DNA from 2 places in the Stenotrophomonas sp. SMYL41 genome. Region 2 is predicted to be linked to the other one. Evidence: predicted binding sites of a transcription regulator. Region 2 holds the regulator's gene; the other holds the start of a gene.
What was found. Region 2 encodes FliA, which starts transcription of late flagellar genes. Its sites were predicted from a motif close to TAAAGTTTNNCNNNCNNNGGCCGATAA; they were not measured.

Region 1 (15,922 bases), on a different contig from region 2:
GCGCAGGCTGAAACGCACCTGCTCGGCGGCATGTTCGGCCAGCGCGGCACGCAGCTCGTCATCGCGGCTGACCAGCAGGCCGCCTTCGTGCAGGCTCAGCCCCTTGCCGGCGGCCAGGCTGAAGAATCCGATATCGCCACGCAGGCCGACACTGCTGTTGCCGACCCGGGCGCCCAGCGCCTGCGCGGCATCTTCGATGACCCAGGCACCGGCGCCACGCGCGATGTCATTGGCCAGTTCGACATCGGCGATGCGCCCGCCCAGGTGCGTGGGCAGGATCGCCAACGTGCGTGCGTCGGCCAGGCGCGAGAGCTGTGCCGGATCAAAGTCGAAGTGGCCGCGGCGGGTATCACACAGTTGCACGCGCAGGCCGAGGCTGTGCACGGCAATCGGCACCAGCGGGCAGGTGTAGGCCGGCAGGATCACGGTATCGCGCTGGGGCGCACGCTTGCGCAAGGTGCGCAGCGCGATCAGCAGCGCGTGGGTGCCGGAACAGGTCAGCTGCAGCGGCGGTGTGCCGAGCTGGTGGGCCAGGATGTCGCGCAGGTCGCCGCCCCCCGGGAGGAAGTCGCTGGCCTGCATCGGCAGGCCGGCGGTCGGAGGCAGTTCGCGCGCGAACAGGTTCATCGCAGCCCGCTCACGAGGTGCTTTCGGCGGGGCTGTGCGGGTCATCCGCTTCGGCGCGGCCGAGGCAGACGATGCCGGCCACGATCAGTACCGCGCCCACCAGGTGGTGCAGGGTCAGTGGTTCGTTCAACAGCCACGCCGACAGCAGCAGCACGCTGATCACTTCCAGGTGCGAAGCCGCGAAAGCAGGGCCGATGGGTGCGTGGCGCAGCAGGCTCATCCAGGTGAAAAATGCACCGACGTAGCCAAGGATGGCACCGTACACCCAGGGCTGCGACAGCACGCGCAGCAGCCATGCCGTGTTGGCCTCGACCGGCAGCGCCGCATCACCGGCATACTTGAAGCACAGCTGGGCCAGCGTGTCGAAGGCCATCAGCAGAGGGAAGCCGATCACATACAGGCGCCTCATGAGCCGGCCCCCACCACCGCCACGCCCGCAGTGACCAGCAGCATGCCGGTTACCCGCAATGGCGTGAGTTTCTCGCGGAACAGGAAGCGGCCGGCGATCATCAGCGCCACGATGTTGATCGAGCCCAGCAGCACGCCCTTGGACAGCGGTACCAGTGACAGGAACGCGATCCAGGCGACGAACTCAAGTACATAGCAGGCGATGCCGATCCACAGCCAGGGGCGGCTGAGCATGTGTTTCCAGCGTTGCGATCCTTCGCCGTCCTGCGGGTCGCTGGCGGCGGCCTTGAAGGCGAGCTGGCCACCGGTATCGAGCACGACATTGGCCAGCCACAGCAGCGTGGCGAGTGCTCCCATTTCAGGCTACCGCCTTGAGGACGCCGCTGCGTTCACCGATTTCGGTGAAGAAGCGCGCGCTGCGGCGGATCACGTCGCGGCGTTCGCGGTCGATGGTGATCATGTGGTAGCTGTCTTCCAGTACCACCAGTTCCTTCGGGCCGCTGACCCGCGACATCACCAGCTCGGCGTTGCCCATGCTGGCCACGTCGTCTTCGCGGGCGTGCATCACCAGGCACGGTGCAGTGACCTGGTGCAGGTGGCGGCGGGTCCAGTTGCTCAGGGCGCGCATCTCGGCCAACGCGTGCCAGGGGTTGCCCGGAAGGCCGGCGGCAGCGCTGTCGCCGGACAGCATGGCGGCGCTGACCTGTGCGCGCAGGCGTTCGTCGCGCAGGCCGTACGGCGGTTCTTCCATGAACATGCGGTCGCGGCCGATGTTGAAGCGCTTGAACCACGGCAGCAGGAACGAGAAGCGGGCCACGGCGGGAATGTTCCAGCCGTCATAGCGGAAGGTGGCGCCGTAAACGCCGACGCCGGACACCCACTCGGGGCGGCGCGCGGCCAGCGCCAGCGACAGTACCGCACCCATCGACAGACCACCGACGAACAGCTGGTCGACCTTGCCACGCAGGCTCGCCGCCGCATCTTCCACACCCTGGTACCACTGTTCCCAGGTGGTCGCCAGCAGGTCATCCACGGTGCCGCAATGGCCGGGCAGCTGCACGCCGTGGACGGTGAAGCCGGCGTTGTTCAGGCCCTTTCCCAGCATGCGCATTTCCGCCGGGGTGCCGGTCAGGCCGTGGACCAGCAGCACGCCCTGCGGGCCACCGGGGAGGAAGAAGTCGTGCGATTCGGTCACCTGGCGGCTCCGGGACGGCAGTGGGGATGGTCAGGATCGCAAGCGCGATTTTCGCCAGCCTTTCAGCGCCCCGGTCCGGGTCAGGGGGCCTTCAGCAGCGGCAGCGTGATGGCAACCTTGAGGCCCCCGCCGGCACGATTGAGGAAGGTCAGGCGGCCGCCGAAGTGCTCCACCGCTTCGTGGGCGATGGCCAGGCCCAGGCCGGTGCCGCTGGCGGTGGTGCCGGGCGCGCGGAAGAAGCGCTCGCCCAGCCGCGGCATCACGTCCTCGGGTACGCCGGGTCCGTTGTCCTCCACATACAGCTCGACGTCATTGTCGTCCAGCGCGTGCACGCCGACCGTGACGGTCGCGCCGCGGCCGGCATAGCGCAGCGCATTGTCGATCAGGTTGTCCAGGGCCTCCTGCAGCTGGGCACCGTTGCCGAGCACGCGCAGCGGGCGAGGGCTGCCGCGGTAACCCAGATCAATGCCATCGCGGATGGCTTCGGGCACGCGCATCCGGACCCAGTGCGGCACCCGTTCGCACAGGTCCAGCGCTTCCACGGTTTCCGGGACGGTCTGCGCCCGGCTCAATGCCAGCAGCTGGGTGCTGACCCGCGCGGTGCGCTGGTTGAGCCGGCGGATGTGCTGCAGTGCTTCGCGCACCGTGTCCGGGTCACCATGCGCCAGCGCCTGATCCACGTGCAGGGCCATGCCGGCCAATGGCGAGCGCAGCTGGTGCGCGGCATCGGCGATGAAACGGTTCTGCAGCGTGATCATTTCCGCCTGGCGGGCAAACAGATCGTCGATGGTGCTGATCAGCGGCTGGATTTCCTCCGGTACGTCGGCATCGGAGATCGGCGCCAGTTCGCCGCGGCGCTGCGCCAGGCGGGTCCTCAGCGGGGTCAGGATGCGCAGGCCGTAGGTCACGCCGAACCAGACCAGGGCGGCGGTGCCCAGCGCCAGCATGGTCATCAGCGGAATGATGATCATCAGGATCTCGCGCGCACGCTGGCGGCGGTCGGCCATGCTTTCGGCCACGGTCACCGCCAGCTGGTCCTGCGGGTCGTTCATCGCCTGCGTGCAGACGGTGGCCATGCGCACCTGCTGGCCATTGAGGTTGCCGTCGTACAGCGCCGGATGCACACCGGTGCAGTCCTGCGAAGGGGCGTACGGGCTGAAGTCCGCGTTGCCGCTGAGCGTACCCATGCGGCTGCTGTCGACGTTGAAGTAGCGATGGCCGTCGGGGTCGTACTCGATCAGGAAGCGTGCCTGCGGAGACAGGTCGCTGGTCACCGGCATGGTGCTCAGCATCTGCGCGAACGAATGCGTGTCATCGATCAGGTTGCGGTCATGGATGCGGTTGGAATAGTCCAGCGCAACGTAATAGGCCAGGATCGTATTGAAGGTGAGCAGGCCCAGCATCGGCAACGCCAGGAAGGCGAGCAGGCGTCGGCGCAGGCTGGGGGGGCCACTGATCACGAGGCGCTTTCGTCCTGCGCGTCTTCCAGCATGTAGCCCAGCCCGCGCACGGTGCGGATGCCCATGCCACCGGGTTGCAGCTTGCGGCGCAGGCGGTGCAGGGCGATGTCCAGGCCGTTGTCGGTGAGGTCCTGGCCCCAGTCGCACAGTGCTTCCACCAGCTGCGCGCGCGAGACGATGCGCTCGGCGCGTACCGCCAGCGCCGACAGCAGGCCGAACTCGCGTGCGGTCAGTTCCAGCGGCTGGTCGTCGATCCATACGCGGTGCCCGGCCAGGTCCAGCCGCAGGCGGCCGATGCGCAGGTCCGGGTTGCCATTGCTGGTGACCCGGCGCAGCTGTGCGCGCACGCGTGCTTCGAATTCGTCCAGTGCGAACGGCTTCACCAGGTAGTCGTCGGCGCCGAGGTCGAGCACGCGCACGCGTTCGGCCAGGCCATCGCGGGCGGTCACCACCAGCACCGCCAGGCCATCACCGCGCTGGCGCAGGCGCTGCAGCACGTCGCGGCCGTCCAGCTGTGGCAGGCCCAGGTCCAGCACCAGCAATGCGTACTGGGTCGAGCCCAGTGCAGCGTCGGCGTGCGCACCGTTGTCGACGTGGTCAACCACGTGCCCCTGCCGGCGCAGCGAGGCGCACAGGCCGGAGGCGATATCCGGGTCGTCTTCAGCAATCAGAACGCGCATGCGCGGGGGGCTCCTGTGACGGTCAGGCCCACCGGAAGGACGGGGTGGGCCTCTCGGTTGCCGAGGGTAGCGGCAAACCGGCTGAAGGTGGAGCGCGGCGGCACCGCCGGCGGCCGTCGCGCTGTCCCGCCATTCAGTCCTGCAGGCCGGGCTTGCCTTGTGCCAGCGGCACCCGTGAGCCATCCAGCAGGCCACGGCTTAGCCTGCCTTCCTCGATGAACAGCAGTTCGCCGTTCTCGCCGTTCTTGATGCTGCTGTCGATGGCGATCACGTGGTCGCCATGGAAGCTGCTGACGTGGGGCATCGAGGTGTGGCCGACGACGATGCGCTTGAGCTGCAGGCGGTCAAGCACTGCCTGTACACCCGCCGCGTCGAGGCGTCCATCGAAGTAGCCGCGGTACCAGATCGGGCTGGTCTTGCCGTCATACAACGGCGCAGTGGCCGGGTCGGCCTTCACCTCGGCCTTGGGCAGGCCCAGTGACGCCTGGTAGGCCGCGTTGGTGCGCGCCGGGTCCAGCGCCAGTTCCACCGCCTCGGGCGAGATGCCGCCGTGCAGGAACAGGGTGTCGCCGATCTTCAGCAGCACCGGGCGGGTACGCAGCCACTGCCCGATCACCGAATCGGCACCGTACAGCTTCGGGTAGCTTTGGCCGAGCAGCTGGGCGCTGCGCAGGTACTTCGGGTTGACGTAGCGCAGGTCGTCGTACAGCACCATGGTCTCGTGGTTGCCGAGCACGAAGTGCACCGCGCCTCCGGCGGCTGCCGCCTGCTGCTGCAGGCCATACAGCAGCCAGAAGGCTTCGGTCACCTGCGGGCCACGATCGAACACATCGCCGGCAACGACCAGGGTGCTGGTGCCCAGCGCCCAGCGGTCCTGCGCATCGATCACCTTGTTGGCGCGCAGCAGGCGCACCAGCAGCCCGTACTGGCCGTGGATGTCGGACAGGGCGACGATGCGCGGCGTGGCCGGCAGTACGGAGATCGAAGGTGCATCCGGCGCGGCCACACGCACGGTGTGCCCGTAGCCGCAGCGTGGGGCGATATCGGTGCCTGCAGCCTGCGCGGCCAGCGTGTGCGACTCGACCTTGTCGTCGCAGATCCACTTGGCCTGCAACTGCGTGCCCTCGCGGAACACATAGGGACCATCGGCCTGCACGTGGCCGGCGGGCGCGACAACTTCGCGGGCCTGCATGGCTCCGGCGCCGCAGGCCAGCAGCGGCAGCAGCAGGGCGGTCATCAGGGAAGGGCGATAGCGCGGCATCGGCGGCGTCCGGCGGCGGAAACATCCGATGCTAACCGGCGCGGCCGGATCGTGGTGTGCGCGAATGGGCGGATCAGGCGCCGCGCCCGTCGTCCTTGAGCTTGCGCACGCGGGTCGCGGCGGCCTGCAGGGGCTGACCGTCGCGCCCGTGCGGTTGCATGTAGGGCAGCGGTCGCCGCGTGCTGGATTCGATCAGCTGCGAATGGGCTTCACCGGCCTCGAAGCGATGGCGCTCTCCCCACTGGCGCAGTGCGACCAGCAGCGGGAACAGTTCCTGGCCAGCGGCGGTGAGCACGTACTCCTGGTAGGCCGTTCCATCGGAGGCCGGCTGCAGCCGCAGGATGCCGGCCTCGACCAGCCGCCGCAGGCGGTCGCTGAGGATGTTGCGCGCCGCGCCGAGGCTGCGCTGGAAATCACCGAAGCGGGTGATGCCGTCGAACGCGTCGCGGATCACCAGCAATGCCCAGCGGTCACCGAGCAGATCGGCGCTGCGGGCGACGGGGCAGGGGCTGTCGGCGTGCATGCTGGGAATCTCCGAATGTGGTTGCAGTTTAAAACCAATGTCGGTAGCCTGCATCAAGTTTTAAATTGCAACCACATCATGAGTGCCACATCGCTTCCCCGCCCGCTGCAGGTCCTGCTTGCGGTTGCCGCCGGCGCCAGCGTCGCCAACGTTTATTACGCACAGCCACTGTTGGATCAGCTTGCATGTGCCTTTGCGCTGGACCGTGCCGTGGCCGGCGCGGTGCTGGCTGCTACCCAGGCCGGTAGCGTGCTGGCGTTGCTTGGCTTGCTGCCGCTGGCCGATCGTGGTGACCGGCGACGCCTGCTGCGGCTGCAGTTGATGGCGTTGGTGCTGGGCTTGCTGTGGTTGGCATCGGCACGCACGGCGGGCTGGCTGTTGTCGGGCATGCTGCTGGCCGGCCTGCTGGGCACGGCGCTGACCCAGGGCCTGATCGCCTACACCGCCATGCTGGCACCGCCCGAGCAGCGCGGTCGCGTGGTCGGTGTGGTGCAGGGCGGTGTGTTCATCGGCCTGCTGTTGGCGCGCGTGGTATCGGGTGCGGTCGCAGCCACCATCGGCTGGCGGGCGGTCTACCTGCTGTCGGCAGCGGTGATGGGGGCCTTGGCGTTACTGTTGTGGCGGCGCCTGCCGGCGGTGCCGGTACCGGTGCTACCACCGCGTTGGCGCGAACTGCTGGGTTCGATGCTGGGCATGCTGCGCCGGGACCGCACGCTGCGCGAGCGTGGGCCGCTGGCTCTGTTGTTGTTTGCTGGCCTCAACGTGTTCTGGGCGGCGGCGCCGCTGCCGTTGTCGGCGCCTCCTTTGCAGTGGTCCACCGCGGCCATCGGTGCGCTCGGCCTGGCCGGCGTAGTGGGCGCATTGATGGCGGCGCGGGTCGGGCACTGGATGGACCGCGGTTTCACTGGTCGGGTCAGCCTTGGCGCATTACTGCTGATGCTTGCCGCCTGGTGGCCGCTGCTGGGCCTGTCGCAGTCGCTGTCGTTGCTGCTGCTGGGCGTCATCGTGCTCGACCTCGGTGGGCAGGCACTGCACGTATCGAACCAGGCGCTGCTGCTGCGTGCACCGGCAGAACAGCATGGGCGCCTGGTGGCGCTGTACATGCTGTTCTATGCGGTGGGCAGTGGTGCTGGTGCGGCTGCCGGGCCCTGGATGCAGGCCCGGCATGGCTGGCCCGCGGTGTGCCTGCTGGGCGCCGGCATCGCGGCGCTGGCGTTGCTGTGGTGGGCGGGGGGGCGGGTGGTGGCGGTGACAGCAGCGGCTACCACCTGTATCGGTAGAGCCGGCTGTCGGTAGCGTCGGCATGCCGTCAACGCTGCAGTGCGCGCCGTCCCGGGGCTTCCTGCAGGTCCGCACTGGCCACCACCACGCGGTTGCGGCCGCTGCGCTTGGCCTCGTACATCGCCGCGTCGGCACGTGCCATCAGCCGCTCGTAGTCCGGGTGGCCATCGTGGCCGGCCACGCCGATGCTGGCGGTCAGTGACAGTACCTGGCCGTTGGCCAACGCCACCGGCGACTGCGCGATCTGCCGGCGCAGGCTTTCGGCGATCACCGCGGCCTGCGACTCGCTGGCCGCGACCAGCACCACCACGAACTCCTCGCCGCCATAGCGGAACAGGTAGTCGCTGCCGCGCGTGAGTTGGCCGAGCAGGCCGGCGACGTGCTGCAACGCGCGGTCGCCGGCATCGTGGCCGTGGCCGTCGTTGATCGCCTTGAAGTGATCCAGGTCGAGCAGCAGCAGCGAGAACGGTGTGCGGTTGCGCGTGGCCAGTTCGATCTCACGGCGTAGCACCGTTGGCAGGAAGCGGCGGTTGAGCAGGTTGGTCAGTGCATCGCTGCCGGCATCCAGTTCACCGATGCGCTCGAACAGCAGCGTCATCAGGGTGCGGATGGCGGCCAGGTCCTCGCGGATGGCCGGCAGCACCGCCAGTCGCTGCGCCGGGGCATCGTTGCTTGCTCGCTGCAGGTTGCTGTCGATGCGGGCCATCAGCTGGCCGACCTGCTGGGTCTCGCTGCTCTCGCCGAAACTGGGGATGCCCTTGTGGGTGAACCACAGGCCGAATTCCGAGGTGGCCAGGCTGGCGCTGTCGCTGGCCTGCACATGACCGGCCAACGCGTAGAGCAGGGCGTTCTCCCAGTCCAGCAGCAGTGCCCGCTGGCGCTCGCGCTCGGTGCCGACGTTCTGCACCAGTGAGAACAGCCGGTACGCAGCATCGGCACGGGTGGAGCGCTCGCGGGCATGGGTGTAGGCCAGGGTCATGCCTTCCATGGCGATGTCCATGATCGCGCTGAGGCAGTCGATGGCGGCGAACGCGGTAGCGCTGTCGGGCGCATCATCGCGCAGGCGCACGAACAGCTCGTGCTTGAGCACGCGCGCGCCACGGGTCACCAGATCGACCGGAATGCCGACCCGGGCATGCACATCGCCGATCAGCCGTTGCGAGGCGACGGTGGCGGCAATGCCGTTGGCATCGGTGGTCAGCAGCTGCACGAGCCAGCGCTGCATGGCTGGCTGCAGGCGCTGCTTGACCTGCTCATGGGACAGGAAACGGCGCGCGCGCGGGTCCTGCAGCAGGACGTCATAGAAGCGCTGGGCCAGTGTGGGGGGCGCGTCGTCGGCGGCCGCGTGCAACAGCGCAGTGGCGGCGGGGCCGGCCTGTTGCAGGCAGTGCTGCCAGGCCTCGGCCAGCGGCTGGCTGGCATCGTCCAGTTGGGGTGGTTCCACGTCGATCTCTGGCTGCGTACGACAAACCACGGGTATCGGCCGCGGTGGCGTGCGGTTGATGGCAGGTAAGCCGGCCAGTTTAAGCGCGATGCAGGGTTGCACGGTGCGCAAAGCACATCGGCGCCACTGCGGCAATGAGTGAACGCATTTGAGAATCACTCGCATTGATGGGAGAATGCGCGCACGGATCGGGCCGCAGGTGACTGCGGCGACGCTCCGACTCCCCCTCGTCGTTGCCTCAAGCCCTTTGCCAGAGGCCCCGTTGCCCTGCCAGAAGGTCCAGATCATGTCTCCTGCCGTTGTCCTTTCGCCGCGCCCGCTGGCGCTCGCCGTTGCCGCCCTGCTGGCGGGCAGCGCCCTGACCGCCCACGCCGAAACCGACGCCACCGATATCGACACGGTGCATGTCACTGCCTCGCAGATTGCCCGCCAGGCGTTGGGCACTTCGACCATCACCGCCGAGGACATTGCCAGGCGCCCGCCGGCCAACGACATCGCCGAACTGCTGCGCACCATGCCGGGCGTCAACCTCACCGGCAACAGCGCCTCGGGCCAGTACGGCAACAACCGCCAGATCGACCTGCGTGGCATGGGGCCGGAGAACACGCTGATCCTGGTCGATGGCAAGCGCATCGGTGCGCGGGATGCCGTGCGCATGGGCCGCAGCGGCGAACGCAATACGCGCGGCGATACCAACTGGGTGCCGGCGGAAATGATCGAGCGCATCGAAGTGCTGCGCGGCCCTGCAGCGGCGCGCTACGGCTCCGGTGCCTCCGGCGGCGTGGTCAACATCATCACCAAGCGCCCGACCGGCGACCTGACCGGTGCGGTCGACCTGTATGGGCTGGTGCCCGAGCACAGCGCCGAAGGCGGCAGCGAGCGCGTCGGCCTGCAGCTGAGCGGGCCAATGACCGACACCCTGTCGTTCCGCCTGTACGGCAATCTCAACAAGACCGACGCCGACTCACTGGACCTCAACCGCCAGTACGCGACCAACCCGAACGCGGTGCCGCCGGCTGGCCGCGAGGGCGTCAAGAACCGCGACGTCAACGCGCTGCTGCGCTGGGACGTGACCGCCGACCAGGTGGTGGAGTTCGAAGCCGGCACCAGCCGCCAGGGCAACATCTACGCCGGTGACCGCGCCGTCAGCACCACCGGTACCTCGACCGGAGTCGACCTGGCCGCCTTGGCCGAGGGCGAAGCGGAAACCAACCGCATGTACCGCAACACCGGCGTGATCACCCATCGCGGCCGCTGGGGGGACGTGACCTCGCGGGTAACGGCCGCAGTGGAAGCGGTGAACAACTCGCGCATCAACGAAGGCCTGGCCGGTGGCCCGGAGGGCAGCTTCAACGGCACCGACTGGTCGACCTCGCGCCTGCGCAACTACCAGCTGGATGGCGAAGTGAGTTTCCCGACCACGCTGGGGGGGGCCGAGAACATCTGGACGCTGGGCTTTGAATACCTCGACAGCCGCCTGACCGACCCGTATTCGATGAGCCAGTCCAGCAGCAGTGGCGGCGGCATCCCGGGGCTGTCGGCCGACCGTGCGCGCGGCAAGGCCGATGCGCAGACCACCGCCGTATTCGTGGAAGACAACATCTATCTGGGCGAGCGCTGGATCGTTACCCCGGGCCTGCGCTTCGACCACCACAGCCAGTTCGGCAACAACACCAGCCCCAGCCTCAATGCGCAGTTCCGCATCAACAGCGACTGGGTGGTGAAGGGCGGCATCGCGCGTGCGTTCAAGGCGCCGAACCTGTACCAGTCGAATCCGGACTATCTCTACTACACCCGTGGCAATGGTTGCCCGAATGCACTGCCGAGCCTCGGCGCCGGTTGCTACATGCGTGGCAACGCAGATCTGAAGGCGGAAACCAGCCTGAACAAGGAACTGGGCATCGAGTGGGCACCGCAGAGCGGCTGGCAGGCGTCGCTGACTTACTTCCACAACGACTACAAGGACAAGATCCAGGCCGGCTACGACCAGATCGGCCTGACTGCCGATGGCCGCGGCCGCATCTTCCGCTGGGAGAACGCGCCGAAGGCGATCGTGCAGGGGCTGGAAGGCAACCTGGTGATCCCGCTGCTGGGCGAGCAGGGCAACCGCCTGAAGTGGAGCAACAACTTCACCTACATGGTGGAGAACGAGAACAAGAGCACCGGCCAGCCGCTGTCGGTGATTCCGAAGTACACCGTCAACACGATGCTGGACTGGCAGGCCACCGACAAGCTGTCGCTGCTGCTGACCGGCACCTTCTATGGCAAGCAGAAGCCGGCCACCACCAACATCAACAACGATCCGCGCTGCACTGGCACGTGCGACCCGTCGATCGCGCTGCAGGATCGCGGTGCGTACAACATCTGGGGCGTGAGCGCGCGCTACAAGGTGACCGAGACGGTCAGCTTCGGCTTCGGCGTCAACAACCTGGCCGACAAGCGCCTGTTCCGCGAGGCCAACAGCAGCGATGCCGGCGCGGCGACCTACAACGAGCCGGGCCGCGCGTACTGGGCCAGCCTGCGCTTCGGGTTCTGACCGCACGCGGACGTCGATCCGCTGCGTTCGCCAGGCGCGGCCTGGCGCTACCGGCCACGCTCCGGTAGCGCCGGGCCATGTCCGGTGAGGGACCGCGTGGCCTGCAATGTTATAAACACCGTAATAGTCTCCCCCGCCAGCACGGCGTAGCCTGCACCGCATCGCAAAGGAGCTGTTGCCATGGGCCACGACCACGATCACCTGCCATCCGAGATCCGCCACGAGAAACCCTTGTGGTGGGCACTCGGCCTGACCTCCACCTTCCTCGTCGTCGAGGTGGTGGGCGCGTTCTGGACCAACAGCCTCGCACTGCTGTCAGACGCCGCGCACATGGCCACCGATGCGCTGGCGCTGATGATCGCGCTGGTCGCGGTGCGGCTGAGTCGGCGCCCGCCGGACGCACGCCGCACCTACGGCTATGCACGTCTGGAAGCGCTGGGCGCAATGATCAACGGCGCCATGCTGTTCGTGGTTGCCGCCTACATCCTGTGGGAGGCGGTCGGGCGCTTCCGCGAGCCGCAGGAGATCGCCTCCTCCGGCATGCTGGTGATCGCCGCCGCGGGCCTGGTCATCAACCTGATCGCGATGCGCCTGCTGCAGGCGGGCAGTGGCGAGAGCCTCAACGTGAAGGGCGCCTACCTGGAAGTGTGGGCGGACATGCTCGGCTCGGTGGCGGTGATTGCCGGTGCGTTGCTGATCAAGTGGACCGGCTGGAAGCCGATCGACCCGATCCTGGCGGTGCTGATTGGTTTGTGGGTACTGCCACGCACCTACGTGCTGATGCGTGAGGCGATCAACGTGCTGCTGGAAGGCGTGCCCAAGGGCATGGACGTGGCCAAGGTGCGCGACAGCCTGTCCGGCCATGCCGCCGTGCTGGACGTGCATGACCTGCACGTGTGGGCGCTGGCCTCCAGCACCCCGGCGCTGACCGCGCACATCGTGATGCGCGACGGCACCGATGCTGATGCGCTGCGTCGTGAGCTGGGCGGGCGCCTGCACGATGACTTCGGCATCGAGCACGTGACGCTGCAGATAGAGGCGGACCATTGCGGCGAAGCCTGTGGTGAGCCGGCGCCGGCCAAGGGCGGCGAGCACGAGGGCCATGAAGGCCACGACCATGGCGAGGACGCGCAGGGCCATCGCGGTCACGTGCATCGTTGATTGAATTTGAGGGTCGCGCCGGGTGGTGCCCGGCGTGGCTATTCGTCCCGCCGCGAGGCCAGCCGATCCGCCAGCCGGGTCGGCTCCGGCAGCCGGTAACCGCGCAGTGTGCGCTGTACCCAGTCCAGCGCGGTACCGGCACTGACCCGATGGCCGCCGGCCACGAACAGCGGCTTGCAGCGCACTTTGCTGCGCAGCACCCAGCCCAGTTGTTCATCGCCATCCAGCAGCGGCGTATGTGCACCGGCCTCGGCGCCCGGTTCGACGAACCGGCCCACCAGTTTCGACTTGGCCACGCCGATGCTTGGCAGGTCGGTGACCACGCCCAGATGCGCGGCCACGCCCAGCCTGCGCGGATGGCTGATGCCGTGGCCATCGACGAACACCAGGTCCGGCGTGCGCGGCAGCAGCGCCAGCGCGGCCAACAGCGCTGGCAACTCGCGGAAGCTGAGCAGGCCGGGGATGTAGGGCATCACCGTGGCGATGCGCGCGACTTCCTGAGCCACGGGCCGCAGCGTCTTCGCATCCAGCAGCACTGCCGCGGCACGGGTGACGGCGCCATTGTCCTCAAAGCCAACATCCAGCCCGGCCAGCCAGCGCACGTTGCGTGGCAGCCGGTCCTGGCGCTCCACGCGGCCAGCCAGCTGGATCTGCTGCGCGCGGGCAGCGGCGACGCTGCCTTCCCAGCGCCCGGGGTCGATCACCGTATTCATTGGTCACAGCATCGCATGCGCGGTGCCACGGCCCGGTGAGCGGCGGCCGGGGCTACAATGGCAGCCTGCCTTTCCTCGCGTTGGAGACCCTGCAGTGACCCGTAAACTCGTACTGTTGCGCCATGGCCAGAGCCAGTGGAACCTGGACAACCGCTTCACCGGCTGGGTCGATGTCGACCTGACCGAGCAGGGGCGCCGGGAAGCGGCCGCCGCCGGTCGGCTGATGCGCGAGGAAGGCCTGCAGTTCGACGTCGCCCACACCTCGGTGCTCAAGCGCGCCATCCACACCCTGCAGGGTGCGCTGGCCGAGCTGGAGCAGGACTGGCTGCCGGTGAACAAGTCCTGGCGCCTCAATGAACGCCATTACGGTGGCCTGCAGGGCCTGGACAAGGCCGAGACCGCTGCCAAGCATGGCGAGGAGCAGGTCAAGGTGTGGCGCCGTTCGTACGACATCCCGCCGCCGCCGATGGATCTGGAAGATCCGGGCCACCCGATCCATGACCGTCGCTACGCCGGCCTGGACCGCAACGCGCTGCCGGGTACCGAGTCGCTGGCGACCACGCTGGACCGCGTGCTGCCGTACTGGCACGACGCCATCGCGCCGCAGCTGAAGGACGGCAAGACCGTGCTGGTCACCGCCCACGGCAACTCGCTGCGCGCGCTGTACAAGTACCTCAACAACGTCTCGCGCGAGGAGATCCTCGAGCTGAACATCCCGACCGGCATTCCGCTGCTGTTTGAGCTGAACGACGATCTGACCGTGCAGTCGTTCCGCTACCTGGGCGACCCGGAAGCAGCGCGCAAGGCCGCTGAGGCTGTGGCCAACCAGGGCAAGGCGAAGTAAAGAAGCAGAAGGCCGGCGCAAGCCGGCCTTCCCTTTTGTGGAGTCGAGCCATGCTCGACTGACGCTGTCGCACCCCAGTAGAGCCACCCCCATGGGGGGCTGCAAAGGAACTTCGAACGGCTGTAGCGGCGGAACAGGTTGCCGCTCCAGGCTTCGGAGTCGTCCCGGCTCTGGCAGGACTCGTTGTGCACGGCGTAGCTGATGTAGTGATCCCAAACCAGCTCAAACTGCTGTGAGTGGGGCATTGCCTCTATCGCACGCACACCCTCGATTGAACGTCCATGGCCGAGGTCCACACGGTGAGGCTCTCCTGTCACCTGTCCCTCTTCGATCACCAGCCGCAGACAGTTGGCCTCCGGTTCGCCAATACCCGTCAGGAATAGATACTCGCAGGTGTCGATGGCCAGCAGCAGCGCAGCGTCGTCCATGGGCGCGAGATCCGGTGATCGTGAAGATAAGAATACCGGCATGCAGTTGGTTGGCGACTCCACGGGCTCGTGACCTTTGGCCGGTCCCCAGCTCCGTTCCCCCGGCTACCCTGTGAAATTACCCGCAGGAGAGCCTCATGAACGTCCGCAACCTGGTCCCGCTGGGCCTGACCATCGCCATCGCTGCCTCGCTGGCGGCCTGTGGCAAGAATGAAACCGCGCCGGCGGCCAGCGCCGACGCCAAGCCTGCCTTCGACCTGTCGCAGATCAAGACGCCGCTGATCTCGCTCAACAGCGCCGATCTGGATCCGGCCATTTCGGCCTGTACCGACCTCAATGGCTTCGTCAACAGCAAGTGGCTGAAGGCCAACCCGGTGCCGGGCGACCAGACCACCTGGGGCAGCTTCGAGATCCTGCGCGAGCGCTCGCTGGAAGTGCAGCACGTGCTGGTGCAGCAGGCCGCCGCCAGCCAGGCCAAGGCCGGCTCGGTGGAAGCCAAGATCGGTGACATCTGGAAGACCGGCAACGATGAAGCCAAGATCGAAGCCGCCGGCCTCGCTCCGCTGCAGCCGCAGCTGGACAAGATCACTGCGCTGAACGATACCGCCGCCATCACCCAGTACCTGCGCGACAGCCAGGCCGAGGGCAAGGGCGTGCTCTTCTCGCTGTTCGCCAATGCCGATTACAAGGATTCGGCCAACGTCATCGCCTACGTCGGCCAGGGTGGCCTCGGCCTGCCGGAGAAGGGCTACTACTTCGACGACGCCCAGGCCAAGATCCGCGACGCCTACGTGGCCTACATCGCACAGGTGCTGACCCTGTCCGGCGTGGACGCGGCGCAGGCCGCCGAGCAGGCCAAGGCCGTGATGGCCTTCGAAACCCGCCTGGCCAAGGCCTCGATGTCGCGCATCGAGATGCGTGACCCGGCCAAGCGCTACAACCCGCTCAGCGCGGCCGACGCCGACAAGCTGACCCCGAACTTCAGCTGGACCGCGCTGTTCGACACCCTGAAGGTGCCGGCCGCGCAGAAGTTCTCGCTGGCCCAGCCGGGCTTCTTCGGTGAAATGGACAAGATGCTGGCTGACGTGCCGGCTGCCACGTGGCAGGCCTACCTGCGCTTCCACACCATCGACGATGCTTCGCCGTACCTGAGCAGCCAGTTCGAGAAGGCCAACTTCGAGTTCTATGGCAAGACCTTGCGCGGCCAGCAGGAAATGCAGCCGCGCTGGAAGCGCGTGCTGGAGTCGGTCAACGGTGGCATGGGTGAGGCCCTGGGCCAGCTGTACGTCGACGCCGTGTTCCCGGCCGAATCCAAGGTGGCCATGCAGCACCTGGTGGAGAACCTCTCGGTGGCGCTGAAG
Region 2 (15,922 bases):
GTTCGGCGACGCCGCTGCCACCTACACCCTGCTGTCGATCGGTGACGGACTGGTGGCGCAGCTGCCGGCCCTGCTGGTCTCCAGCGCCGTGGCGATGCTGGTTACCCGCGCATCGCGCTCGCAGGACATGGCCCAGGCCATGACCGGCCAGGTGTTCGGCCAGTACCGCGCGCTGGCGATCACCGCCGGCATCATCGGCGTGGTCGGCCTGGTGCCGGGCATGCCCAACGTCGCTTTCCTGACGCTGGCGGCGATCCTCGGCTTCATCGCCTGGAAGGTGTACCGCAAGGGCAAGGCCCCGGCTGCGGACGCGGCAGGCGGTGGCACCGATGCTGCCGCACTCAACGCACTCGGCCGCCCGGCGGCACCGGCACCGACCGCCGAACTGAGCTGGGACGAACTGCGCCCGGTCGATCCGCTGGGCCTGGAGGTCGGCTACCGGCTGATTCCGCTGGTGGACAGCAACCAGGGCGGCGAACTGATGGCACGCATCAAGGGCGTGCGCCGCAAGCTGACCCAGGATGTTGGTTTCCTGATCCCGTCGGTGCACATCCGCGACAACCTGGAACTGCCGGCCAACGGTTACCGCGTGCTGGTGCACGGCGTACCGGTGGCCACCGCCGAGATCCACCCCGACCGCGAGCTGGCCCTGGACCCGGGCAGCGCCCTCGGCGCGCTGGAAGGCATCGCCGGCAAGGACCCCGCGTTCGGCCTGGATGCCACCTGGATCCAGCCGCACCAGCGCGCCCAGGCCGAAACGCTGGGCTACACCGTGGTCGACCCGGCCACCGTGGTCGCCACCCACCTCTCGCACCTGATCCGCGAACACGCGCCGGAACTGCTCGGCCACGAAGAAGTGCAGCACCTGCTGGCCAACCTGGCCAAGAGCGCGCCCAAGCTCGTCGAAGATCTGACGCCGAAGGCGCTGCCGCTGTCGGCGGTGGTGCGCGTGTTGCAGAACCTGCTGGTCGAGCGCATTCCGATCCGCCAGCTGCGCAAGATCGCCGAAGCACTGGTCGAACACGCTCCGAACAGCCAGGACCCGGCCGTGCTGACCGCCGCCGTGCGCACCGCGCTGGGCCGCTTCATCGTGCAGGAGATCGCCGGAATGTCGGCGGAGCTGCCGGTGTTCACCCTCAACCCGCAATTGGAACGTGTCTTGCAGGAGTCCACGCAGGGCAACGGCGCCGCGCTGGAACCCGGACTCGCTGAGCGACTGCACCAGAGCCTGGCCGAATGTGTCAGCAAGCAGGAAGCCCGCAACGAGCCCGCGGTCGTGCTGGTACCTGGCCCGGTGCGCGCCGCGCTGGCCCGCCTGGTCCGCCACAGCGTTCCGTCGCTGTCGGTCCTGGCCTACAGCGAGGTGCCGGAGGACAAGCGCCTGAAGCTGGTCGGAACGATCAGCTGACGCCGCCCTCCGATGCGCCAGAAAACAGACACCACTTTCGAACCCACGCACCAGACAGATACCAAGGGGAACCCGCACCGTGCAGACCACCGACCACCCGAGTTCCCCGACCGCCACCCCGCCGTCTTCGTCCCGTGACCACAGCATGAAAATCAAACGATTCGTCGCCGCCGACATGCGCTCGGCCATGAACCTGGTGCGCAAGGAACATGGTCCTGACGCCGTGATCCTGTCCAACCGCCGGATCGAGGAAGGCATCGAGATCGTCGCCGCCGCCAACTACGACGAGAGCGCCGTGCAGCGTGCACTGGAAGCCTCGCGCCGCGACGTGGCGCCGCCGCCGGCACCCAGGCCGCGCACCGCCGCCGACGCGGTGATCGCCGCGGTCACCCGCCGCCGCAGCAGCACCCCGGCCCCGGAACCGGTCGCCGCCACCACCTCGGCCGTCGCCGCCCTCGCCCGTGCCGCCGTCGGTGCCACCGGCCGCACCCTGGACAGCGCCGACGAAATCGTGCCGACCCGCGGCAGCACCGGCTTCGCCGCCACCCTGGCGCGCGCCGCCGTCAACGAACCGGCACTGCCGGAACAGAGTTACGCCCCGTTTGCCGAAGCCATCGTCGCACCGGCGGCCACCAGCGCCACGCCGGCCAACCGCGCCCGCTTCCAGATCGACCCGCCGCACGAGGCGCATCACGAAAGCGCCGCACCGGCCGTGCAGCCACCGCCGCTGCCGACCGCTGCCGTGACCGATGCGCAGCCCGAGGTCGCCCGCAGCGAACCGGCAGCGGCCGAAGCCGCCGTCGACGCCAGCCCGGCCCCCATGCTGGCCCCGGCACCGACGCTGACCGTGGTCGCCCAGGACGACGCCGAGATCCGCCAGCTGCGCCAGGAAGTGGCCGGCATGCGCCAGGTGATCGAGCGCGAGATGAACCGCTTCACCGACGAGCGCCTGCGTGGCTGCCCGGTGCGCGCCACCGCGCTGGACCTGATGGACGAATACGGCTTCGATGCCGGCCTGGCCCGCGACGTGGCCATGCAGATCCCGCTGGAGACCGAGGCCCACCGCGGCCGCGGCCTGATGCTGGGGCTGATCTCGCGCAAGCTGCCGATCGCCCCGGTCGACCCGCTGGAAGAAGGCGGTGTGATCGCCCTGGTCGGCCCCACCGGCGCCGGCAAGACCACCACCATCGCCAAGCTGGCCTCGCGCTTCGCCGAGAAGCACGCGCCGCGTGACGTCGCCCTGGTCACCACCGACACCACCCGCATCGGCGCCCGCGAACAGTTGTATGGCTACGGCCGCCAGCTCGGCATCGCCGTGCACGAAGCCAACAGCGGCACCGACCTGGACCAGCTGCTGGAACGCCTGAAGGACTACAAGCTGGTGCTGATCGATACCGCCGGCCTGGGCCCGCGCGACCGCGCCCTGGCTGCCCAGCTGCAGTGGCTGCGCGCCGCCCGCCAGGTGCGCACGCTGCTGGTGCTGCCGGCCAACACCAGCTTCGGCGACATGGACGAGGTGGTCCGCCGCTTCGGTGCGGCCAACCTGCAGGGCCTGGTGCTGAGCAAGCTGGACGAGACCGGCCGCTTCGGCAACGCCCTGTCGGTGGCCGTGGACCACGCCCTGCCGATCACCTGGGTGACCGATGGCCAGGACGTCCCGGAGGACCTGCACCGGGCCAGTGCAGCCAATCTTGTACTTCGCCTTGAAGATTTGCGCCGAGCGGCCGATATGCCCTGCAACCCGGAGTTGAACCATGCCGTCGCGTGAGTACGCCAAGCTGACCAAGACCTTCCCGCTGTCGGCCACCCGCAGCGAGCCGCTGGGCCCTGTGCGCACCATTGCCGTGACCGGCGGCAAGGGCGGCGTGGGCAAGACCAACGTGTCGGCCAACCTGGCCGTGGCGCTGGCCGGCATGGGCAAGCGCACGCTGCTGCTGGACGCCGACCTCGGCCTGGCCAACATCGACGTGATCCTGGGGCTGAACCCCACCTTTACGCTGGCCGACCTGGTTGCCGGCCGCTGCTCGCTGGACGACGTCATCGTCGAAGGCCCGAACGGCGTGCTGGTGGTCCCGGCCGCCTCCGGCCGCCGGCACATGGCCGAACTGGCCCCGGCCGAGCATGTCGGCCTGGTCAATGTGTTCTCCGAGCTGGAACGCGAGCTGGACATCATGGTGGTCGATACCGCTGCCGGCATCACCGATGGCGTACTGACCTTCTGCCAGGCCGCGCAGGACACCGTGGTGGTGGTCTGCGATGAGCCGGCCTCGATCACCGACGCCTACGCACTGATCAAGGTGCTGTCGCGCGAGCGCGGCGTGGACCGTATCCAGGTGGTGGCCAACATGGTGCGCGACCCGAACGAGGGCCGCGTGCTGTACGAAAAATTGACCCGCGTCTGCGAGAAGTTCCTCGCCGATGTCTCGCTGAACTACCTGGGTTGCGTGCCGCAGGATGATTGGCTGCGCCTGTCGGTGCAGCGCCAGCAGCCGGTGGTGAAGGCCTACCCGTCCAGCCCATCGGCGCTGGCCATCACCGAGATCGCACGCCGCACCGCGCGCTGGCAGGCACCGACCGAACCGCGTGGCGGTGTCGAGTTCTTCCTCGAGCGCATTCTCAAACAGCGCGGGGTGGCCGCATGAAAGGCGCAGCCCAGTACAGGGAAGTCCAGCGCTCGGCGGCCAACGAGGTCATCGCCCAGCACTCGGACCTGGTGAGGCGCATCGCCCACCACCTGGCCGCACGCCTGCCGGCCAGCGTCGAAGTCGACGATCTGATCCAGGCCGGCATGATGGGCCTGATCGAAGCCTCGCGCAGCTACGACGCCGACCAGGGCGCCTCGTTCGAAACCTATGCCTCGATCCGCATCCGCGGCTCGATGATCGACGAGATCCGCCGTGGCGACTGGGTGCCGCGCTCGGTGCACCGTCGTGCACGCGACGCCGCCGCCACCATCCGCCGCCTGGAACAGAGCACGGGCCGTGCTGCCAGCGCCACCGAAGTCGCCGCCGCGATGGAGATGCCGCTGCCCGAGTACCTGCGGCTGATGGAAGACGCCGCACGTGGCCAGGTGCTGAGCCTGGAATCGCGCATCGAAGACCAGGGCGAACTGGACACCGTCGCCCAGGGCGGCCCGACCCCGCAGCAGGTCCTGGAGCGCGGCGAATTCGGCCGCGAGCTGGGCAAGGCGATCGGCCACCTGCCCGAGCGCGAACAGCTGGTGCTTTCGCTCTACTACGAGCAGGAGCTGAACCTGAAGGAGATCGGCGCCGTGCTCGGCGTGAGCGAGTCGCGGGTCTGCCAGATCCACGGCCAGGCCGTGCTGCGCCTGCGCGGCCGGCTGAAGATATTCGAGGCCGCCGATGCCGGCCTCGAAGAATGAACATCCCCGAGGCGTCTGCCCCCGGCCGCCCGGAATGAACAACAAAGGAACTCTGCTTTGAACAAGAACATGCGCATCCTGATCGTCGACGATTTCTCGACCATGCGTCGAATCGTCAAGAACCTGCTGGGCGATCTGGGCTTCACCAACACCGCCGAAGCCGAGGACGGGCATGCCGCGCTGTCGCTGCTGCAGAGCCAGTCGTTCGATTTCGTGGTCACCGACTGGAACATGCCGGTGATGACCGGTATCGAGCTGCTCAAGGCGATCCGCGCCGACGCCAAGCTGAAGACCCTGCCGGTGCTGATGGTCACCGCTGAAGCCAAGCGCGAGCAGATCATCGAAGCGGCCCAGAACGGCGTGAACGGTTACATCATCAAGCCGTTCACCGCGCAGACGCTGGAAGAGAAGCTCGGCAAGATCTTCGAACGCCTGGCAGCCAGCGCCTGATGGATACCACGGTCGACAAGAACGCCCTCGCCCTGCGCCTGCAGGAAGCCCTGGACGCACTGGAGTCCGGTGACGAAGCCGCGTGGCGGCAGCGCATCGATGGGCTGGTCGCGCTGCGCACGCAGCCGATGATGAGTGGCCTGTCGCGGCTGGCCCGCGAGCTGGGACAGGCACTGGGTGAACTGCCGACCGTGCCCAGCGAAGCCGGGGAACTGGACGATGCCTGCGCACGCCTGGACCACGTGGTGGCGATGACCGAACAGGCCACCCACCGTACCCTGGACCTGGCCGAGGAATGCCGCAGCCTGACCGAACAGCTGCGCGCCGAAGGCCTGCAGCCGGGCCAGGACGCGCAGCTCGAGCGCATCCGCCACAACCTCACCGAGATCGCCCTGACCCAGAGCTACCAGGACCTGACCGGGCAGATCATCCGTCGCGTGGTCGGCATCGTCCGCCGCGTGCACGAAGGCTTCGGCGCGCTCGGCCTGCCGCCGGAACAGCATCGCACCGACCCGGAACTGGCCGGGCCGGCACTGAAGGGACTGGACCGCCACGCGGTCTCGCAGAACGACGCCGACGACCTGTTGTCGGATCTGGGGCTGTAAGCATGAGCGCTGTATCCGACGACATCACTGCCGATTTCATCATCGAGGCACAGGAGATCCTGGATCGCCTCGGCGAACAGCTGGTGTCGCTGGAGCAGGCACCGCAGGACGCCGAACAGCTCAATGCGGTGTTCCGGGGCTACCACACGCTGAAGGGCGGCGCCGGCTTCCTGGGTGTCACCGCCATGGTCGAGCTGTGCCATGCCGCTGAGGAAGCGCTGGGCGCCGCGCGTGCCGGCCAGGCCGTGCTGCAGGCCCATCACTTCGACGCCGCCCAGCAATCGCTGGATTACCTGCAGTCGATGCTGGATGCGGTGTCTTCCGGCACCGAGCCGGGCTATGCGCCGCCGGACCTGATCGCTCAGTTCGACGTGCATGGCAGTGCTGTGGCCGCACCCGCCGCCGCAGCAGCACCCGCTGCGGGTGGCAGCGACCTGATTACCGACGACGAATTCGAAGCGCTGCTCGACCAGCTGCACGGCGGCAACGCACCGACCGCAGTGGCGCCGGCAAAGAAGGCCGACGACGGGCTGATCAGCGAAGACGAGTTCGAAGCCCTGCTCGACCAGCTGCATGGTGGCGCCGCACCCGGCGCCAAGCCCGTGGCTGCGGTGGCGCCGGCACCGATCGCCGCCCCGCGCCCGGTGGCCGCACCGGCACCGGCACCGGCGGCCAAGCCGGCCGCCAAGCCGCTGGCCGAAGCCGAACACACCGTGCGCGTGGACACCAAGCGCCTGGATGCGATCGTCAACCTGATCGGCGAACTGGTGCTGTCGCGCAACCGGCTCAAGACCCTGCGTGCACGCCTGCGCGACGAGGAACTGGACCGTGCGGTGTCCACCCTCGACATCGCCACCGCACGCCTGCAGTCGGCGGTGATGCGCACCCGCATGCAGCCGGTGGGCAAGGTGTTCTCGCGCTTCCCCAAGGTCGCCCGCGACGTCGCCCGCTCGCTGAAGAAGGAAGTGGACCTGGAGCTGATCGGCGCCGAGACCGAGCTCGACCGCAACCTGGTCGAAGCGCTGGCCGACCCGCTGGTGCACCTGGTCCGCAACGCCATCGACCATGGCGTGGAAATGCCCGACCTGCGCGAAGCACAAGGCAAGCCGCGGATGGGCCATGTGCGGCTGTCGGCACAGCAGGAAGGTGACTACGTCAGTATCGAGGTGCAGGACGATGGCGCCGGCATCGACCCGGAAAAGCTGCGTGCGAAGGCACGCGAGAAGGGCCTGATCGATCCGGAAGCCGCTGCCCGCTTGAGCAGCGAGGAGTGCCTGCACCTGGTGTTCCTGCCCGGCTTCTCGACCAAGCAGCAGGTCACGGATATTTCCGGCCGCGGCGTTGGCATGGACGTGGTGCAGTCGCGCATCCGCGAACTCAGCGGCCAGATCCAGATCCAGTCGGAGCTGGGCCGCGGCAGCCGCTTCCTGATCCGCGTGCCGCTCACCCTGGCGATCCTGCCGACCCTGCTGGTGCAGGCCGGCGAGGACGTCTACGCGCTGCCGCTGGCGCGCGTGATGGAAGTGCTGCACGCACCGCGCACCTCGCTGGGCTGGTTCGATGGCCGCGCCGTGCTGGACCGCCGCTCGCACACGCTGCCGCTGGTCGATCTGCGCCAGTGGCTGGATGTGACGCCCGCTGCGTCGACCCTGCTGACGATCGTGGTGCTGCAGGCCGGCGAAGCGCGCTTCGGTCTGGTGGTGGACCAGGTGCGTGGGCGCGAGGAAGTGGTCATCAAGCCACTGCCGAAAGCGCTGCGCGGCCTGCGCGGTTATGCCGGTGCAACCTTGATCGGCGATGGTCGCATGGCCCTGATCCTGGATGTCGACGGCCTGCGCAGCCCGCACGATTGACCCGTTTGCTGAACCCGAAAAACTGTGAAGTCGCACCAGTAGCCCGTACCGGTGTCTCAAGTCCCATTCATACAAGCCGATACCGGATCCATGGATAGACTCAGCCTCATTGGACTCTTTCTCGCCCTGGCCTCGCTGGTCGGCGGCAGCATCCTCAAGGGCGCCGGCCTGGCGTCGTTGTGGTCGCCTGCGGCATTCGTGATCGTCATCGTCGGCACTGTTGCCGCGATCCTGCTGCATACCTCGCCGGCGGTGTTCAAGCATGCGTTCAAGATCGTGCGCTGGGTGGTTCGCCCGCCCCACAGTGATCGCCGCGAGCTGATCCAGCAGATCGTCGAGTGGAGCAACATCGCCCGCCGCCAGGGCCTGCTGGGCCTGGAATCGCAGGTGGAAGCACAGCAGGACCCGTTCCTGCGCAAGGGCCTGCAGCTGCTGGTGGACGGCGTCGAGCCCGAATCGATGCGGCACATGCTGGAAATCGAACTGGGCAGCCAGGAACACCAGGACCAGGCCGGCGCCAAGGTGTTCGAGGCGATGGGCATCTATGCACCGACGCTGGGCATCATCGGCGCCGTGCTGGGCCTGATCGCGGTGATGAAGAACCTGGCCGACCCGAGCAAGCTCGGCCACGGCATCGCCGCCGCGTTCACCGCAACGATCTATGGCATCGCCTCGGCCAACCTGCTGTTCCTGCCGATCGCCGCCAAGCTCAAGAGTGTGATCTCGCACAACACGCGCGACCGCGAAATGGTCATCGAAGGCCTGATCTCGATCGCCCAGGGCGAAAACCCGCGCAACATCGAAACCAACCTTTCCGGCTTCCTGCACTGACATGGCCCGCCGCAAGCACCACGAAGAGCATGCCAACCACGAAGCATGGGCGATCCCCTATGCCGACCTGATGACGCTGCTGCTCGCCTTCTTCGTGGTCATGTACGCAATTTCCTCGGTCAACGAGGGCAAGTACCGGATCATGGCCGACGCACTCACCGATGCCTTTGGTGGCGCGCCGCGCACGATCAATCCGGTGCAGGTCGGCAACAAGCAGGTGCAGGGCGGCGGCTGGGACAGCCCCTCGGTGATCAAGTCCGGCACCAAGATCGGTCCGTCCGCACCGGCACCCTCGCACGACCCGACCCTGCTGCCGTCGATGGCCTCGCAGATGCGCATGCCGGTTTCGGTACACAACCAGGAACAGATCGCGCGCGCCGAGCGCCAGCTCAACAGCATCGCCGACCGCCTCACCGCCGCGCTGGCGCCGCTGATCGACCGCGGCATGATCAGCGTGCGCCGCACCGAGCTGTGGATCGAAGTCGAGATCAACAGCGACATCCTGTTCCCCACCGGCTCGGCCGCGCTGGACGTGCACGCGCGGCGAACCCTGGCCAGCCTGGCTGAGGTACTGCGCGACGTACCCAACAGCGTGCGCGTGGAAGGCCACACCGACAACGTGCCGATCGCCACTGCCACCTTCCCGTCCAACTGGGAGCTGTCGGCCGGACGCGCCGCCAGCGTGGTGCACCTGTTCGCCGACCAGGGCGTGCAGCCATCGCGCCTGGCGATGGTCGGCTATGGCCAGTTCCGCCCGCGCGAAGAAAACGACAGCGCGCAGGGCCGCAACCGCAACCGCCGGGTGATGGTCATCATCCTGGCCGACACCTCGCACTCGGTGGATCCGCTTGGGCAACGCCTGAACGCGGCCTCCGGCGCCACTGACAGCACCGCCACCGAACAGGCCGCCGCAACGCCGGCCCGCGCTCCCACCTCCCCCATCGCACCGGTGACGTTGCCGCCGGTGCCGGCTGGCAGCCGCGTCGGCGCCGCCGTTCCCCCGGCAATGAAGGAGTAACCCGATGCGCATCTGGGCAGTCGCCAACCAGAAGGGCGGTGTCGGCAAGACCACCACCACCCTCGCCCTCGGCCGCGGCCTGGCCGCGCTCGGCCATCGCGTGCTGCTGATCGACCTCGATCCGCATGCCTCGCTCAGCCGCGCCTTCGGCGTGCCGGTGGATCCACCGCCGGCCGGCGTGCTGGAACTGTTCGGCGCACCGCCAGCCGACCTCGCCAGCCTGTGCCATGCCAGCAACATCCATGGCCTGGACTACGTCTGCGCACAATCCGCGCTGGCCACGCTGGAGCGCCGCAGCGCCAACCAGCCTGGCCTCGGCCTGGCCCTGCAGAACGCGCTGGCGCGCCACCAGGGCCAGCACGACTACATCCTGCTGGACTGCGCGCCGACCCTTGGCCTGCTGATGATCAACGCACTGGCCGCCGCCGACCGCCTGATCATCCCGACCCAGGCCGAACCGCTGGCCCTGCATGGTCTGGACGGCATGGTCCGCACCGGTGAGATGGTCGAACGTTCGCGTCGCCGCCCGCTGCCGATCTCGATCCTGCCAACCCTGTTCGACCGCCGCACCCGCGCGGGCAACGAGTCGCTGCGCACGATGCAGGATCGTCACGGCAGCCGCGTGTGGGAAGACGCGATTCCGATCGACACCCGCATCAGCAACGCCGCCGGCCTGACCCTGCCGAGCGTCGGCGAGGACTACCCGGGCCGTGGCCTCGCCGCCTACCGTCGCGCGTTGAACTGGATCCTCGGCGAGGATGCCCGTGCCCTGGAGCAGGCCGCATGAACAGTACCGGCATCCTCGACGACTACCTGGACGAACTGCTCGGCGAGGCGATCGCCCCGGCCGCCGTTCCCCTGCCCGCGCCGGTCAGCGCCGCCCCGGACCAGCCCAGCGAAGCCTCTGCCGAACGCGAGCCGACCTGGGATGACCTGCCGGCCGAGGTGATCTACGAAACCGAGACCATCGCCGCTGCCGCTTCCGTGGACAACGCCTCACTGGAGGCCGCCTTCGAGGCCGCCTCCGCGCCCGTCAGCGTGATCGATGCAGAACGCGAACCGACGTGGGACGACCTGCCCGCCGAAGTGATCTACGAAACGGACGCCCTCGTCGCAGTCCCGGCCGACGATGGCGCCGCGCTGGAGGCTGCCTTCGAGGCCGCCGCCGCACCGGCCAGCACCGCAGCCCCAGAACGCGAGCCGACCTGGGATGACCTGCCTGACGACGTCATCCACGAGCCCGCGCCGGCCCCCGCTGCAGGCACCGGCCCGGAGCCCACCTGGGACGATCTGCCGGACGAAGTGATCTACGAGACCGATCCGGCTGACAGCCAGCGCCTCGCCCACACCGACAGCCCCGGGCTGCAGGCCGCGTTCGAGGCGGCTGCCGGCGGCGAAGACGTCCCCACGCCGCCGCCTGCCGTGGTCGCAGCGCCGGTGGCACCACCGGCGTCACGTCCTGCACCGGCCCCGGCCGCACGCGCCGCCGCCACACCGCCGCCGCGCGTCGCCGTCGACGCCCCCGCAGGCAACCGCCCCGGCACCTGGCAGGAACTGCAGGCGCAAGCCCAGCAACCGGCCCGCAGCCCGCATCCGCAGAACCGTCGCGCCGGCGAACGCACGTCGCGCTGGCTGCGCCTGCGCTGCGGCCCCCAGGCCTATGCCCTGGAACTGCTGAAGGTCCAGGAGGTCGTGCTGCCGGTGCCACTGCTGCCATTGCGTGGCACCGCCGCAGCCATGCTGGGCATCATGAACCTGCGCGGCCAGGTCGTCCCGGTGATGGACCTGGGCCTGCACCTGGGCGCGGCGGCTGCCGAGGACGACGCCCAGACCCGTATCGTGGTCCTGGAAGAAAACGGCGAGACCATCGGCCTGCGCGTGTCTGCAGTGGAAGACGTCGCCAACCTCACCGATTCGCAGATCGAACCGCCCGATACCGCACGCATCTGCCAGATCTCCAATGATCTGTTCCGTGGCGTGGCCCGGGTCAGCCAGCGCCCGATGATCCTGCTCGACGCCACCCGGCTGCTGAGCTGAGCCGTAACGAAAAAGGGGACGGAGGGGATTAAGTCGCAATCGACCTGGCTCTACTGCAGCCCCCTCGGCAACGGCGACCGCGCAGTGGGGACGTAAGGTATTGATCCAACGGATCAACTCCTTGCGTCCCCAACAGGCACCGCGTCGGCGCAAAGCGCCGAGCCAGTTGCGACTTAATTCCCTCCGTCCCCTTTTCAACGGCGACCCGAACAGCACCGCATCGGCGCACCGCGTCGATTCCCCTAAAGAACCCCACCGGGGTGCCGTTATGGATCACGGAACCGTTTGTCCGGAGCAACGATGAGCACTGTCGAACTGGGTGGGGATCTCGGCATCGAGAGCACTACCGAGCTCAAGAACCGCCTCGCCCCACTGGTGGAGCAGGCAGGCGAGCTGACCCTGGATGCCAGCCAGGTCGCCCGCATCCACACCGCCGCCGTGCAGGTGCTGTGTGCGTTCGTGCAGGCGCGCCGCGAGGCAGGCCTGGGCACCGGCTTCCACGGTTGCACCGCAACCTTCCGTGACGCCGCGCGCCTGCTGGGCGTCACCCAGGCCCTGGGCCTGGACGTAACCCATGACAACCTGAAATCTGTGGAGAACGCTGCATGAGCGCACGTATCTTGGTGGTGGACGATTCGGCGTCGATGCGCCAGATGGTGTCCTTCGCCCTCACCTCGGCCGGTTTTGCCGTCGAAGAAGCCGAAGACGGCGCGGTCGCGCTCGGTCGTGCCAAGGGCCAACGCTTCAATGCGGTGGTCACCGACGTCAACATGCCGAACATGGACGGCATCGCGCTGATCCGCGAACTGCGCCAGCTGCCGGACTACAAGTTCACTCCGCTGCTGATGCTGACCACCGAATCGGCCGCCGACAAGAAGTCCGAAGGCAAGGCCGCCGGCGCCACCGGCTGGCTGGTCAAGCCGTTCAATCCCGAACAGCTGGTCGCCACCGTGCAGAAAGTGCTGGGCTGATCGCCCGGCACCGCTCCCCCTCTTCGCTTCCGGACCACCACTGCCATGAGCATGGACCTGCAACGCTTCCACGCCACCTTCTTCGAGGAGAGCCGCGAAGGCCTCGACGCGATGGAGGCTGGCCTGCTGGCCCTGGAATCGGGGCAGCAGGACGCGGAGATCATCAATTCGGTGTTCCGCGCTGCCCACTCGATCAAGGGCGGCGCCGGCACCTTCGGCTTCGACGCGATCGCCGGCCTGACCCACGTACTGGAGACGTTGCTCGATGAGCTGCGCGCCGGTAAGCGGGCACTGGAAGGCCACGCCGTCGACGCCATGCTGTCCTCGGTGGACGTGCTGCGTGCCCTGCTGCGCGAAGCCGAACATGGCCAGGCCGCCGATCCCGCCGCAGTCGCCGCGGTGAAGGCCCGCCTGGAAGCCGTGCTCTCCGGCCAGGCCGCCACCAGCGTCCCGACCGCCGCCGCAGCCAAGCTGGACGACACCCCGGAAGCCTGGCAGATCGGCTTCACCCCGGCGCCGTCACTGTTCATGAGCGGCAACGACCCGCTGCGCATCATCCGCGAACTGGAACACCTCGGTTCGCTGCAGGTCGCCGCGCGCATGGAACGCCTGCCGGGCTTCGCCCAGCTCGATCCACTCGAAGCCCACCTGGCGTGGGACCTGGGCCTGGTCGGCAAGGTGCCGCGCAGCAAGATCGAAGACACGTTCGCCTGGGTGCTGGACGACTGCGAGCTGGACATCCGTCCGGCCGCGCCACCGAGCCTGGCTACCCAGGCCCCGGCCACAGCATCTCCCGCTCCGGCGGCAGCAGCACCGCCGGCTCCCGCCGCGCCTGCCGCCAGCGGTGGTGCCGCCCAGGAAGCGGAAACCTCCATCCGCGTCAGCGTCGACAAGGTCGATGCGCTGATCAATCTGGTCGGCGAGCTGGTCATCACCCAGGCCATGCTCAAGCAGGTCTCGCACGCGCTGGATCCGGTCCACGCCGAGAGCCTGTTCGCCGGCCTGGACCAGCTTGAACGCAACACCCGCGACCTGCAGGAAGCGGTGATCGGCGTGCGCATGCTGCCGGTCGATGCGGTGTTCCGCCGCTTCCCGCGCCTGGTCCGCGACCTGTCCAGCCGCCTCGGCAAGCAGGTGCGCCTGCGCACCGTCGGCGAAGGCACCGAACTGGACAAGGGCCTGATCGAGAAGATCGCCGATCCGCTGGTGCACCTGGTGCGCAACTCGATCGACCACGGCCTGGAAATGCCCGACGTGCGTCGCGGTGCGGGCAAGGACGAAACCGGCACGATCACCCTGGCGGCCTCGCACCAGGGCGGCCACATCGTCATCGAAGTCAGCGACGACGGTCGCGGCCTGGACCGCGCCAAGATCCTGGCCAAGGCCTACGAACGCGGCCTGGCGGTGCCGGACAACCCGACCGATTCGCAGGTCTGGGACCTGATCTTCCAGCCGGGCTTCTCCACTGCCGATGCAGTGACCGACCTATCCGGGCGTGGCGTCGGCATGGACGTGGTCCGCCGCAACATCCAGGCACTGGGGGGCGAGGTGCAGATCGAAAGCAGCCTCGGCGCCGGCACCCGCACGCTGATCCGCCTGCCACTGACCCTGGCCATCCTCGATGGCATGACCGTGGCGGTGGCGGGTGAAACCCTGATCCTGCCGCTTGCTTATGTGCTTGAGGCGCTGCAGCCGCAGGCCGAGGACATCCGCAGCATGGCCGGCGAAGGCCGCGTGCTGCGCGTGCGTGGCGAGTACCTGCCGATCCTGTCGCTGAGCGAGTACTACGGCTACGGCAACCGCGCACCCGGCAGCGAATCGCTGGTGGTGGTGGTCGAAGGCGATGGCCAGAAGATCGCGCTGGAAGTGGACGAGCTGGTCGGCCAGCAGCAGGTGGTGGTGAAGAACATCGAGAACAACTACCGCCGCATCGGCGGGGTATCCGGTGCCACCATCCTCGGCGATGGCCGCGTGGCCCTGATCGTCGACATCGGCGGGCTGGTGCGTTCGCTGCGGATGCCGCAGGCCGCCTGATCCACGCTGCATGCGTGCACTGGACCGCCGCCCTTCGGGGCGGCGGTTTTTGTTTGCGCGCGCTCCGGCCATGTGTGGTTGGGGTCAGATCCCTTTTCTTTGAAAAGGGATCTGACCCCAATCCGCGCCCGAACCCATTCCGTGATCTCCGTCGCCGCGCTGGTTTCGTTCGCAACCACGCCACCGAAGCGGACAGCCCGCCATTGCAGCACTTTCGCGCTGCACTCCCTACGCATCCGAATGTGAACTGCGTCCATAAAGTCCATCCGAACCGCGCCGCTATTTCGCTTTGACGGCCGTCACCGAACCCCACCGGGCACCACCGTTCGCTCTGCAACCACCCCCAGCCGACGCAACGACGCCGGCGCCCTGCCCACCTGGAGCACCCTGCATGAAGTGGTTCCACGATCTGCCCATCGCCCGCAAGCTGGCCGTGGGGTTTACTCTCACCACCCTGATGACCGTCGTGCTGGGCGCATTCGCCCTGCTGCGCCTGAGCGAGGCCAACGCGCAGCTCAGTGCCATGGCGTCCAACGATATTCCGTCCGTGCAGTACCTCGGCGAAGTCCGCTCGCAGCTGGGTGAGTTCCGCACCTATGAGCTGGCCCAGCTGAGCATGCTGGACCAACCCGAGAAGGTGGCCGACTACAACAAGCGAATGGACGACACTGCCGCCGTCGTGCGCGAGCAGCTGGCCGCGTACGCCAAACTGCCGGCCGGTGCCAAGGAGCGGGAGCTCTACCGTGCCGTGCAGGCCGACATCGATGGCTACTTTGCAGCCAATGCCAAGCTGCGCGAAGCGGCCACCGCCGGTGATGGCGTCGTCGCACGCCAGATCTCCGACGACCAGTCGCGTCCGCTGCGCCGCAAGGCCTTTGAAGACCTCAAGGCACTGGGTGCGTACAGCAGCTCGCTGATGCAGGGCAAGATCGACAACGCCAATGCCACCCACCGCAACAGCATGCTGGCGATCATTGCCGCCATCGTATTGCTGGTTGTGGTCGCCGCTACCCTGGCGGTGGTCATCTCGCGCGCCGTGGTCGGGCCGCTCGGCAAGGCGGTCAACGCCATCCAGGCCGTCGCACGCGGCGACCTCAGCGTCACCACCCAGAGCACCGGCAAGGACGAGGCGGGCCGCATGCTCGCCGCCACCACCGAAATGACCGCGATGCTGCGCCGCTTCTCCGAGCAGACCCAGCTGATGGCGCAGATGCACGCCGGTCCGGACATCAGCCATCGCATTCCGGAAGACTTCCCGGGCGTCTACGGACAGCTGGCCAGCGGTATCAACACGGTCATCTTCGAACATCTCGACGCGATCCGCGATGCCATC

Region 1: V3B30_RS07180 (GGDEF domain-containing protein) is a predicted target of FliA. The motif match lies at 8,912-8,938, and genes of this name have one in related genera.

Annotation. Positions count from the first base shown of each region.
Region 1 covers NZ_JAWIRX010000004.1:286,118-302,039, reverse strand. Annotated here, with positions in the region: gene V3B30_RS07225 (DegT/DnrJ/EryC1/StrS family aminotransferase) at 1-627, opposite strand, end outside; gene V3B30_RS07220 (DMT family transporter) at 638-1,036, opposite strand; gene V3B30_RS07215 (EamA family transporter) at 1,033-1,392, opposite strand; gene V3B30_RS07210 (alpha/beta fold hydrolase) at 1,394-2,230, opposite strand; gene V3B30_RS07205 (sensor histidine kinase) at 2,311-3,690, opposite strand; gene V3B30_RS07200 (response regulator) at 3,687-4,370, opposite strand; gene V3B30_RS07195 (metallophosphoesterase) at 4,504-5,631, opposite strand; gene V3B30_RS07190 (helix-turn-helix domain-containing protein) at 5,705-6,154, opposite strand; gene V3B30_RS07185 (MFS transporter) at 6,233-7,450, shown strand; gene V3B30_RS07180 (GGDEF domain-containing protein) at 7,464-8,879, opposite strand; gene V3B30_RS07175 (TonB-dependent siderophore receptor) at 9,166-11,415, shown strand; gene V3B30_RS07170 (cation diffusion facilitator family transporter) at 11,596-12,576, shown strand; gene nfi (deoxyribonuclease V) at 12,615-13,289, opposite strand; gene gpmA (2,3-diphosphoglycerate-dependent phosphoglycerate mutase) at 13,384-14,133, shown strand; gene V3B30_RS07155 (M13 family metallopeptidase) at 14,699-15,922, shown strand, end outside.
Region 2 covers NZ_JAWIRX010000003.1:5,684-21,605, reverse strand. Annotated here, with positions in the region: gene flhA (flagellar biosynthesis protein FlhA) at 1-1,408, shown strand, start outside; gene flhF (flagellar biosynthesis protein FlhF) at 1,554-3,176, shown strand; gene V3B30_RS04170 (P-loop NTPase) at 3,163-4,050, shown strand; gene V3B30_RS04165 (RNA polymerase sigma factor FliA) at 4,047-4,790, shown strand; gene cheY (chemotaxis response regulator CheY) at 4,848-5,240, shown strand; gene V3B30_RS04155 (protein phosphatase CheZ) at 5,240-5,845, shown strand; gene V3B30_RS04150 (chemotaxis protein CheA) at 5,848-7,698, shown strand; gene V3B30_RS04145 (flagellar motor protein) at 7,789-8,529, shown strand; partial or broken gene motD (flagellar motor protein MotD) at 8,531-9,403, shown strand; gene V3B30_RS04135 (ParA family protein) at 9,552-10,334, shown strand; gene V3B30_RS04130 (chemotaxis protein CheW) at 10,331-11,584, shown strand; gene V3B30_RS04125 (STAS domain-containing protein) at 11,885-12,193, shown strand; gene V3B30_RS04120 (response regulator) at 12,190-12,555, shown strand; gene V3B30_RS04115 (chemotaxis protein CheA) at 12,601-14,589, shown strand; gene V3B30_RS04110 (methyl-accepting chemotaxis protein) at 14,981-15,922, shown strand, end outside.